Regions from separate parts of the Streptomyces sp. NPDC023573 genome, predicted to be linked through region 1. Evidence: riboswitches for the same ligand, from Rfam matches in the RefSeq annotation. Region 1 holds a riboswitch; the other holds the start of a gene.

What was found. Region 1 has a riboswitch for cobalamin ahead of ACZ32T_RS23415 (ABC transporter substrate-binding protein). Riboswitches for the same ligand answer to the same signal wherever they lie in the genome.
Region 2: another riboswitch for cobalamin. It lies ahead of ACZ32T_RS19545 (ribonucleoside-diphosphate reductase subunit alpha); the one in region 1 lies ahead of ACZ32T_RS23415 (ABC transporter substrate-binding protein).

What each region holds. Positions count from the first base shown of each region.
Region 1 is NZ_JBVHKB010000007.1:226,944-232,338, forward strand. Features, by position in the region: gene ACZ32T_RS23405 (ABC transporter ATP-binding protein) at 1-681, opposite strand, end outside; gene ACZ32T_RS23410 (FecCD family ABC transporter permease) at 678-1,730, opposite strand; gene ACZ32T_RS23415 (ABC transporter substrate-binding protein) at 1,760-2,833, opposite strand; cobalamin riboswitch at 2,864-3,050, opposite strand; gene ACZ32T_RS23420 (hypothetical protein) at 3,134-3,304, opposite strand; gene ACZ32T_RS23425 (acyl-CoA dehydrogenase family protein) at 3,301-5,154, opposite strand; gene ACZ32T_RS23430 (carbohydrate kinase family protein) at 5,162-5,395, opposite strand, start outside.
Region 2 is NZ_JBVHKB010000005.1:546,618-552,012, reverse strand. Features, by position in the region: gene ACZ32T_RS19545 (ribonucleoside-diphosphate reductase subunit alpha) at 1-1,995, opposite strand, end outside; cobalamin riboswitch at 2,134-2,257, opposite strand; gene ACZ32T_RS19540 (GNAT family N-acetyltransferase) at 2,310-2,810, opposite strand; gene mctP (monocarboxylate uptake permease MctP) at 2,951-4,612, opposite strand; gene ACZ32T_RS19530 (DUF3311 domain-containing protein) at 4,612-4,824, opposite strand; gene ACZ32T_RS19525 (GntR family transcriptional regulator) at 5,054-5,395, opposite strand, start outside.

The sequences.
Region 1 (5,395 bases):
GGGCGTCCCCCCGGCGACCACCCTGCCTTCCTTCATGATCGTGACCCGGTCGCAGAACATGGCGGCCAGATTGAGATCGTGCAGCGCGACCACGGCGGTGACGGGCAGCACGGCGACCAGGGAGAGCAGCTCCAGCTGGTGCTGGATGTCCAGGTGGTTGGTGGGTTCGTCCAGGAGGAGTTCCCGCGGCTGCTGGGCGAGGGCGCGGGCGATCTGCACCCGCTGGCGCTCGCCACCCGACAGGGTGTGCCAGGACTGGGCGGCGCGGTCGGCCAGTCCGGTGCGCGCCAGAGCCTCGCGCACGGCGGCCTCGTCCTCGGGCCCGGGCGCCGACCAGGCCCGGCGGTGCGGGATGCGGCCGAGGCGTACGACGTCCAGCACGCTCAGGTCGACCTGGGTGACCGCGTGCTGGTCGACGACGGCCACGCGGCGGGCCACGCCGCGCCGGCCGGTCTCGGCGAGCGTGCGGCCGTCGAGGGTGACGACACCCGCGCCGGGCGCGATCACGCCCGCCATCACCCGCAGCAGCGTGGTCTTCCCGGAGCCGTTCGGCCCCAGGAGCCCGACGGTGGTGCCGGGCGGCGGCGCGATGCTCACTCCGTCGAGGACGATCCGCCCGCCGGCCTCCCGGGCGACCCGGTCGGCGCGCAGGCCGTCGCCGGGGACCGCTGTCCGGTTCACGCGTTCCTCCGGGTGCGGTAAAGGACGATGACGAAGACGGGTACCCCGATGAGGGAGGTGACCACACCGACCGGGACCTCCTGCGGGTCGAGGACGGTCCTGGCCAGGGTGTCCACCCAGACCAGGAACACGGCTCCGGCGAGAGCGGTCACCGGCAGCAGCCGTCGGTGCCCCGAGCCCGTCAGCGCCCGGGCGGCGTGCGGGAGGACGAGGCCGACGAAGCCGATGGCGCCCGCCGAGCTGACCAGGGCAGCCGTCAGGAGCGCGGTGGTGCAGAGCAGCACGATCCGGGTGCGTCCCACGTGCACGCCCAGCGCGGCCGCGGCGTCCTGGCCGAAGGCGAAGGCGTCGAGCGTACGGGCGTGGCCGAGGCAGATCAGCAGGGTCACGGCCAGCACGGCCGAGCACATCCACACTTCGCTCCAGCCCACCCCGCTCAGCGAGCCGAGCAGCCAGAAGAGCACGCCCCGGGTCTGTTCGGCGTCGGCGGCGGTCATCACGACGAAGGACGTGAGCGCGGAGAAGAGCTGCATGGCCGCGACCCCGGAGAGGACGACCCGGTCGGTGGATCCGCCGAGGGTGTGGCTGAGCAGCAGGACGAGGGCGAACGAGCACAGCGCCCCGACGAACGCACCGCCCGAGACCGACACGGCTCCGCCGCCGACGCCCAGGACGACGACCACGACCGCCCCGGTGGACGCCCCGGAGGAGACGCCGAGGACGAAGGGGTCGGCGAGCGGGTTGCGCAGCAGCGACTGCATCACGGTGCCGCACACCGCGAGTCCGGCCCCGCACACCGCCGCCAGCAGGGTGCGGGGCATGCGCAGGTTCCAGATGATGCCGTCACGGATCGGGGTCAGCCGCCCGTCTCCCAGGCCGAGGTGCGAGGCCACCGCGGCCCAGACGTCCGGGACGGAGACACGGGCGGGCCCGATCGTGACGGCCACCGCGACGGACAGGAGCAGCAGGACGATCCCGGCGGTCCACAGGACGCCGTCGCGCAGGACCCGGACTGCGGGTGGCGTCCGGGCCGGGGGCGGCTGCTCCACCCGAACGTCCGGGGCGCGTTCGGTCCTCGTCACCCCGCGAGCCCGAACGAGCGCAGCCCGGCCGCGAGGCGCTCCACGCCCTCCACGGTCCGGACGGTCGGATTCATCGCCTGGCCGCTGAGCAGGACGTACCGCTTGTGCCGGACGGCGTCCATGTTCTTCGTGGCGGGGTTGGACTCCAGGAACTCGATCTTCTTCGCCGCGCTCTCGGCCGTCTGCGACTTCCGGCTCAGGTCACCGATGACCAGGACGTCGGGGTCGCGGTCGGCGACGGTCTCCCAGTTGATCTGGGGCCATTCCTCGTGCGTGTCGTCGAAGACGTTCTTCGCGCCCAGCTCCTCGGTGATGATGCCGGGGGCGCCGCAGCACCCGGCCAGGTACGGGGCTTCGGAGTTGGCGAACCAGTAGAGCATCGTGGTGCCGGACGCGTCGATGTCCGCGGTCGCCCTGTCGACGCGTGCGCGAAGGCTCTTCACCAGCTTCTCGCCGCGCTCCGGGACGCCGAACACCTTGGCCAGGTCGCGCACTTCGCCGTACACGCGGTCCATGGTCAGGGGCTCGGAGCGCGAGCCGTCGCCGCTGCCGGTGTTGTCCTTGCCCGCGCAGTCGGAGGGCGAGAGGTACGTCGGTACGCCCAGCTCCTCGAACTGGTCGCGGGGTGCCACCCCGCCCTTGCCGAGGGTGGACGCGAAGGAGGCGCTGACGAAGTCGGGTTCCTCGGCTAGGACCTTCTCGGAGGAGGGCTGGTTCTCGGCGAGGCGCTTCACCGTGGATTCGTCCTTCTCCAGGCCCTTCATCACCGGGTCCGTCCAGGTCGCGGTGGCGGCCAGCCTGCCGGCGAGGCCCAGGGAGAGCAGGATCTCGGTGGATCCCTGGTTGAGTGAGACGGCGTGACGCGGTGGCGAGTCGACTGTCACCGTACGGCCGCAGTTCTCCAGGGTCACCGGGAAGCCGTCGCCGGCGGCGGACCGGGCCGCGCCGTCGGAGGCGCCGCCGCCTTCCCCGCAGGCGGTCAGAAGGACAAGTCCCGCGATGAGCAGGGCTGTTCGGCGTGCGGTGCTGGCTATGGGCGGCACGGAGACCTCGGCGTTCTCTGGGCTCATGCGCGGAGCCCGTACGGAGTTCCGCTCCCGGTGCGGAAGCGGTTGCCAGCAGGTCTTCGGACTCGGGTTCGTCCGGACGGGGCGCCTTCCCGGTGCACCCGTGGGTGTCCCAGTGGCTGTGGCCCCGCCCGTCCCCCTCACCGCTGCGCGTCAGCTCCGGATTCGCACCGGATTCCCTGACTCCACGTGGAGTGTGACTGGCGTCTGCAAGCTATCACGCTGCGCGCCGCCTGCCCCGGGGGCCGTCGCCGGTACGGCGAGGGGTCTCTCCCTCTCCGTACCGGCCGGCCGTCGGGCGGGTCAGCGCTTGGGGTGAACCGATTCGCCGCTTGCGGGCTGCGGCTTTCCGCCGCGGCGGGCGAGCACGGACGTCGTGCCCCAGTAGGCGAGCAGGACGGCGCGCAGACCCAGGATCTCCAGGTGCTCGCCGAGGCGGCAGCAGACGGCCTGTCCCTTGCCTCCGGCGCTCATCGGGCGTCCGCCAGGCCGGTGTTCCAGGGGCCCTCGGGGTCGTCGTACGCGTCCGCGTAGCCGGGTCCGGCGATCGGCCAGTCGGCGAGCAGTTCCTCGGGCAGGGCGAAGGACTCGGCCAGCTCGGGGGCGTGCGCGGCGACGGCCGTGACGAGCTCCTCGACGGCCTCGGGCAAGGCGTCCACCTGAGCGGTGCTCAGGAGACCGGCGGCCAGCAGGTCGCCGCTGTTACGGGAGACCCATTCGAGGGCGAACAGCCGCTCCAGCTCGCCGATCCGTTCCCTGGCCGCCCCTTCGGGCAGTGTCGCGCGGGCCTCGGCGTAGGCCTGGGCGGCCTGCCGGTACGCGTAGGCTTCGACGCCGCGCAGGGCGGGGCCCGAGGCCGCGTTCCACCGGCCGAGGGTGTCTGTGTCGGGTGCCCGCAGCGCACGGGCCCTGGCGCGGGCGAACCAGATGTCCTGGACCGAGGCGAGTAGCCGGCCCAGGAAGTGCGGGTCGGCGAGGTCCCCGGGGTACGGGGCCCGGTCGGGGGCGTCGTCACCACCGCCGGGCTCTGCGGCGAAGAGCATGTCGGCCGCGGCCTTGGCGTACAGGGCGATGTTGTCGCCCTCCGCGGTGATGGCGCCCTCCACGCCCGTGACGAGTTCGGTCATGCCGTTGTTCTCCAGCAGCGCCTGGGCGCCGCAGCGTTCACGGCTCTCGACGATGACGTCGCGGGCCCGCCAGGTGATCCACGCCTTGGCGACGTCGACCAGCCTCACCGCGTCCGTCCGGGCGTCCTCGTCCGTACGGGCTTCCCAGCGCTCCTGTGCCCTGCGGTACAGCAGGCTCATGGCGAAGACCATGGCCATCGCCGAGGCGAGCGGTCCGTGGTGCGTCCGGTGGGCGTTCACCGGCACCGGTGGTGCGCCCCGGGAGCCGGAGATCATCCGGTGCCCGCCGTAGCGTACGGCGACCGCCAGGGTCGCGCGGGCCGAGCCCGCGGCGCAGGCGCTCATGGAGATGCGGCCGGGGGTGACCCGCCCGATCGCGGTGAGGAAACGACGCCGCCTGTCCCCTGGCCCCGTTCTGAACTCCCCTGGGACGTCGCCCTCCTCGGCTGGTCCCAGCAGGGCGTCCCGTGCCACGAAGACCCGGTCGAACGAGGTCAGGCAGTGGTCCACCGGGCTGCCCATCCGGGCCGGCAGCCGCCGCACCCGGACACCGGGCAGCGCCTGCGTGTCGTCGGTGAGCGGCACCAGGAAGAGGCGCACCCCGTGGTCGGAGCCGTCGGCCACCAGGCGGGCGGCGACCAGGCCGGACTTGGCTCCGCCCGCCGGGCTGGTGTTGGGCATGAACTTCTGTGCGCCCGGGTTCGGGGTGTTCAGGACGAAGCCGTCCCGTTCACGGTCGTAGGTGGCGGTGGTCTCCATGGCCGCCGCGTTGTTGCCGTGTGCCACCTCCGTGCAGAGGAAGGTGCCGATGCGCCGCATCGACAGATAGTCCGACAGATCGCGGCGGCCGGCGCACTCGTGGTCGAGGAGGCTGCCGAGGAAGAGGTTGTAGTGGATTCCAGCCACGGTGGTCAGCGCGGGGTCCACCGGGCCCAGCCAGGCGTGCAGGGCGGCCAGCGCACGGGGGTCGGCGGCGAGGCGTGCGCCGCTGTCGAGGGAGAGGTTGAGGATCCGCAACCGGTCGTAGGCGAGGTCCAGTCGCTCTTCGGGCGTTCCGCCGGCGGGGCGGCGGAACGGTTCTGTGCTGATCAGCCGCTGCCAGAACCCGTGCTCACGGCGGAATTCCGGACCGAGGATGACGCCGGTCAGCAGTTCGGTGGTGGACGGTGGGGCGGTGTCGGTAAGGGTCACGGTCATAACGAAATCAACGATCGTGGTGCGGGCGAGGACACCCCTGGAGGGTCTGCCGCTCCCGGACCGGCACGCTGGTCAGAGCCGCCGCCAGCTCCTCCTCGTCGGGAGGCAGGGCACCCGCCCGTCCGACGGTCACGGCGGCCGACGCCACCGCGTGGCGCAGCACGTCGCCCAGGACGGTGGCGTCCAGCGAGCGCAGCCGTGCGCGGGCCCGTCCTGCGAGCAGTCCGTACGAGGCCAGGGC
Region 2 (5,395 bases), on a different contig from region 1:
CCGCGCGTCCCAGACGCCGAGTCTCTTCAGCTCGTCGACCAGGTAGGCGTTGACCTGGAGGAACTCCCCGCTGAGGGTCTCGCGCTTGAAGAGGTTGGAGACCTGCGGTTCGACGCACTCGTACACCCCGGCGATCGAGGCGATGGTCGCCGTCGGCGCGATGGCGAGCAGCAGCGAGTTGCGCATGCCCGTCTTCGCGATCCGGGCGCGCAGCGCGTCCCAGCGCTCCGGCCAGTGCAGCTCGGTGTCGTAGTGGTCCGGGTGCAGTACGCCGCGCGCCGCGCGGGTCTCGGACCAGGCGGGCAGCGGGCCGGACTTCTCCGCGAGGTCGCAGGAGGCCTCGTAGGCGGCCAGCATGATCCGCTCGGAGATCCTCGTGGACAGCGCGCGGGCCTCGGGGGAGTCGAAGGGGAGGCGCAGCTGGAAGAAGACGTCCTGGAGGCCCATCGCGCCCAGGCCCACCGGACGCCAGCGGGCGTTGGAGCGGCCGGCCCGTTCGGTCGGGTAGAAGTTGATGTCGACGACCCGGTCCAGGAAGGTCACGGCGGTCCGCACGGTGGTGTCCAGCCGCTCCCAGTCGATGGAGCCGTCCACCACGAAAGCGCCCAGGTTGACCGAACCCAGGTTGCAGACGGCCGTCTCGCCGTCGTCGGTGACTTCGAGGATCTCCGTGCACAGGTTCGAGGAGTGCACGACCCGGCCCGGCTCGGCGGTCTGGTTCGCCGTGCGGTTCGAGGCGTCCTTGAACGTCATCCAGCCCTGCCCGGTCTGGGCGAGGGTCCGCATCATCCTTCCGTACAGCTCACGCGCCGGCAGGGTCTTGCGGGCCAGCCCCTTGGCCTCGGCGGCCCGGTAGGCGGCGTCGAACGCGTCGCCCCACAGGTCGACCAGCTCGGGGGTGTCCGCCGGTGAGAACAGTGACCAGTCGGTGTCCGCGTCGACGCGGCGCATGAACTCGTCCGGGATCCAGTGCGCCAGGTTGAGGTTGTGCGTACGCCGCTGGTCCTCGCCGGTGTTGTCGCGCAGCTCGAGGAACTCCTCGATGTCCGCGTGCCAGGTCTCCAGGTAGACGGCGGCGGCGCCCTTGCGGCGGCCGCCCTGGTTCACCGCGGCGACCGAGGCGTCGAGCGTCTTCAGGAACGGCACGATGCCGTTGGAGTGTCCGTTCGTGCCGCGGATGAGCGAACCCCGGGCGCGGATACGGGAGTACGAGAGCCCGATGCCGCCCGCGTGCTTGGAGAGACGCGCCACCTGGTGGTAGCGGTCGTAGATCGAGTCCAGCTCGTCCAGCGGCGAGTCCAGCAGGTAGCAGGAGGACATCTGCGGGTGGCGGGTTCCGGAGTTGAAGAGGGTGGGGGAGGAGGGCAGGTAGTCGAGCCGGTTCATCAGGCCGTAGAGCGCGGCCACTTCCTCCAGAGCCCGCTCGGAGGTGTCCTCGGCCAGCCCGGCGGCGACGCGCAGCATGAAGTGCTGCGGGGTCTCGACCACATCGCGGGTGAGCGGATGGCGCAGCAGGTACCGGCTGTGCAGCGTCCGCAGCCCGAAGTAGCCGAAGCGGTCGTCGGCGCCTTCGGCGAGCGCCCGCTCGACCAGCGCGTCGAGGGCGGCGGCGTGCCGCGTGACGAACCCGGCCGTACGGTCCGCGATCAGGCCCTCGCGATGCCCCACGGCGACCGACGCGGAGAAGGAGACGGCGCCCTGGCCGGCGGCCTCGTCCGCGATGGTCCGGGTGAGGAGCCGGGCGGCGAGCCGGGAGTAGGCGGGGTCCTCGGAGATCAGGCCGGCGGCGGCCTCGGTGGCCAGCGAGCGCAGTTCGGCCTCGTCCGACCGGGCGTTGCGGCCACGCAGCGCGGCGGCGGCCACCCGTCCGGGGTCGGTGTCGGGCAGATCGGCGGTGAGACCGGTCAGGGTCCGCAGCAGTGCGGTCCCGGGCGCGTCGGTCGTGCGGCCTTCGGGTTCCGTGGCTGAAACCGGGTCGGCTGGCGCGATGGTCACTGGGGCTATCCCTCGCTCGGCTCAGGGCCTGCGGGAGCGGGGCAGCCGGGGGCACACGGCGCCCGGGAAAGGGCAGCACGGCGCGCGGCGTCCACCGGCCCTCCGCGGGGCCCGGACGTATCGGCGCCCGGATCGGTCGAGCCGGGCGCACTGTCGGCAGGTCTTCGGACTTCGGGGTGCGGATGAGCACACCGATCACACCGTTGCGGGACAGTTCCGGATTCTCACCGGATTCCCCTGCGGCGACAGCGAGGTCGAGCATACATGTGGGGGGTGCCGATTGAAGAAGCCACCACATCTTGTGTCGTGAAGGGTCAGAGCTCCAGGCGGAACGTCAGGAGCGAGAGCTCCGGCAGGGGACACCAGTCCCGCTCGGGAGTCCGTACGAAGCCGAGGCGGCGGTATATCCGGTGGGCGCCCAGCATGGCTGACTGCGTCGACAGGACGATCCCGGTGAGCCCTCCCGCAGCCCGCGCCCGCTCGATACAGGCACGTACGAGCGCCTCACCCGCACCCCGCCCACGGGCCTCCGGCGAGACGGCCAGCATCCGGAACTCGGCCTCGTCCTCCCCGGCGATGTCCGCCCACGGGCTCCCCGGCGCGACGTAGGTGACACCGCCCAGCAGCCTGCCGTCGGCGTCCAGCGCGACCAGCACCTCGGCCTCGGCGGCCCGCCGCCCGACCGCGCGGAGCTGATCCAGGTAGGGGTCGTCGGCGCCGAAGTCCAGGAGCCCGTCGCCCACATAGGCGTGCGCGGTGATCTCGCCCAGCTCCTCGAACTGAGCGGGCAGCGCCGGCCTGATCGAAACGTCCATGGGCGGCAGTCTGCCCCAGACGCCGGGTGCGGCGCGCCCCCGTTTCCGCAGGCCTCGGGCACCGGTCCTGAGACGACTCCGTCCCGGCAGGGAGGACCCTGCCGGGACGGACGTCCTGCTCCGGAGTGACCGCTGTGGGGTCAGTGGCCGCCCGGGGCGCCCGCCGTGGCCGGCGGGAGCTCGACCTTGACGCCGGGGTCGCCCGCGTCCGCCGTGTAGTCCGACGGGGAGGTCTCGTCCACACCGGCCGGCGCCTTCACCGCGTTGAGGACGACGGTCAGCACGAGCACGACGACGAGGTTCAGGACGAACGCGGTGAGACCGATGTAACCGATCTCGCCGATGCCCGGGATCTCCTTCGAGGACCCGCCGAAGTGCTTCTGGGTCGGGCTGGCGACGCCGTACGCGGCCGCCGTGCCGTAGATCATGCCGACCGCCCAGCCCGCGATCAGGGCCCAGCGGTGGAACCACCGGGTGAAGAGCCCGCCCACCAGGGCCGGCATCGTCTGGAGGATCCAGATGCCGCCCAGCAGCTGGAAGTTGATCGCGACCGTCTTGTCCATGGTGAGGACGAAGGCGAGCGCGCCGACCTTGACCAGCAGCGAGACCAGCTTGGAGACCTTGGTCTCCTGGGCCGGGGTCGCGTCCGGCTTCAGGAAGTCCTTGTAGATGTTGCGGGTGAAGAGGTTCGCCGCGGCGATCGACATGATCGCGGCGGGCACCAGGGCGCCGATACCGATCGCGGCGAAGGCCACGCCCGCGAACCAGTCCGGGAACATGTTTTCGAAGAGCTGCGGAATGGCGAGCTGGCCGTTGTCGACCTTGATCCCGGCCGCGATCGCCATGAATCCGAGCAGCGCCAGAAGGCCCAGCATCAGCGAATACAGCGGCAGGATCGTGGTGTTGCGCCGGATCACCTCACGGCTGCGGCTGGAGAGCGTCGCCGTGATCGAGTGCGGGTACATGAAGAGCGCCAGCGCCGAGCCCAGGGCCAGGGTGGCGTAAACCCACTGGCCGGAGACGCCGGGTGCGAGCCCGGCCACCGGTTTGCCGGCCGCCTCGTTCGCGGCGGAGAACTTCTCGCCGGCGGCGGCGAAGATGTTGTCGAACCCGCCCAGCTTGATCGGGATGTAGATGATCGCCACCGCGATGACCAGGTAGATCAGCCCGTCCTTGACGAACGCGATCAGCGCCGGCGCGCGCAGCCCCGAGGAGTAGGTGTACGCGGCGAGGACGGCGAACGCGATGAGCAGCGGCAGGTCCTTGATGAACCAGTGCGTGTTCTCGCCGCCGCCGACGCCCATGACGTCCAGGACGGCCTGGATGCCGACCAACTGGAGCGCGATGTACGGCATCGTGGCGAGGATGCCGGTGACGGCGACCGCCAGCGAGAGACCCTTCGAGCCGAAGCGGCCACGGACGAAGTCCGAGGTGGTGACGTAGCCGTGCTTGTGCGACACCGACCACAGGCGCGGCAGGAAGGTGAAGATCAGCGGATAGACGAGGATCGTGTAGGGGACGGCGAAGAAGCCGGCCGCGCCCGCCGCGTAGACCGCCGCGGGCACCGCGACGAAGGTGTACGCCGTGTAGAGGTCTCCGCCGAGCAGGAACCAGGTGACCCAGGTGCCGAACGACCGCCCGCCCAGGCCCCATTCGTCGAGGGTGGCCTCGTTCTCGGCCTTGCGCCAGCGCGCGGCCATGAACCCGATGACCGTGACGGCCAGGAAGAAGAAGATGAACACGGCGAGTGCGACGCCGTTCACGCCGTCCCCGGCGGCCGCGATGTTGTTCGAGCCGTCCATCACGCTGACGCACCCCCCTTGCGGGCGCGCTGGTCACGCTGCCACAGCTTGTAAGCGATCATGGTGAGAGCGGTCGAGATGAGCACCCACAGCATCTGGTACCAGTAGAAGAACGGGATGCCGATGAAGGTCGGATCGACCTTCGCGTACGACCCGACCCAGAGCATCGCCACGAACGGGGCGATCAGGCAGAGCCCGATGACCACCCTCATGGGTGTCACTGTCGGTGCTGTCGGTGGGTTCGCATCGTTTTCTTCTGGCATGTGGCGACTCCGTCCCCTCGCTGATCACCTGGTGTAATGCGCAGGAAATCTAAGCGAGCGCCCCGTCCACCGTCACCCCCCGTCCGCATTGCGGTCGTGCAACGGTCCGGTGTCGCCCGAAATGCCTGATCCCCCCGCGCACGCGGGGGGATCAGGCATTCCGGGACCCTGACGGTGCTCAGTCCGTGGGACGCTTCAGACGGGCTACGAACTTGTACCGGTCGCCCCGGTACACGGAGCGCACCCACTCCACCGGTTCGCCCCCTCCGTCGATCGAATGCCGGGACAGCATGAGCATCGGGAGGCCGACGTCCGTGCCGAGCAGTCCCGCCTCGCGCGGGGTGGCGAGCGAGGTCTCGATGGTCTCCTCGGCCTCGGCGAGCCGGACGTCGTACACCTCGGCCAGCGCGGTGTAGAGCGAGGTGTACTTCACCAGTGAACGGCGCAGCGCGGGGAAGCGCTTGGCCGAGAGGTGAGTGGTCTCGATGGCCATCGGTTCACCGCTGGCCAGCCGGAGCCG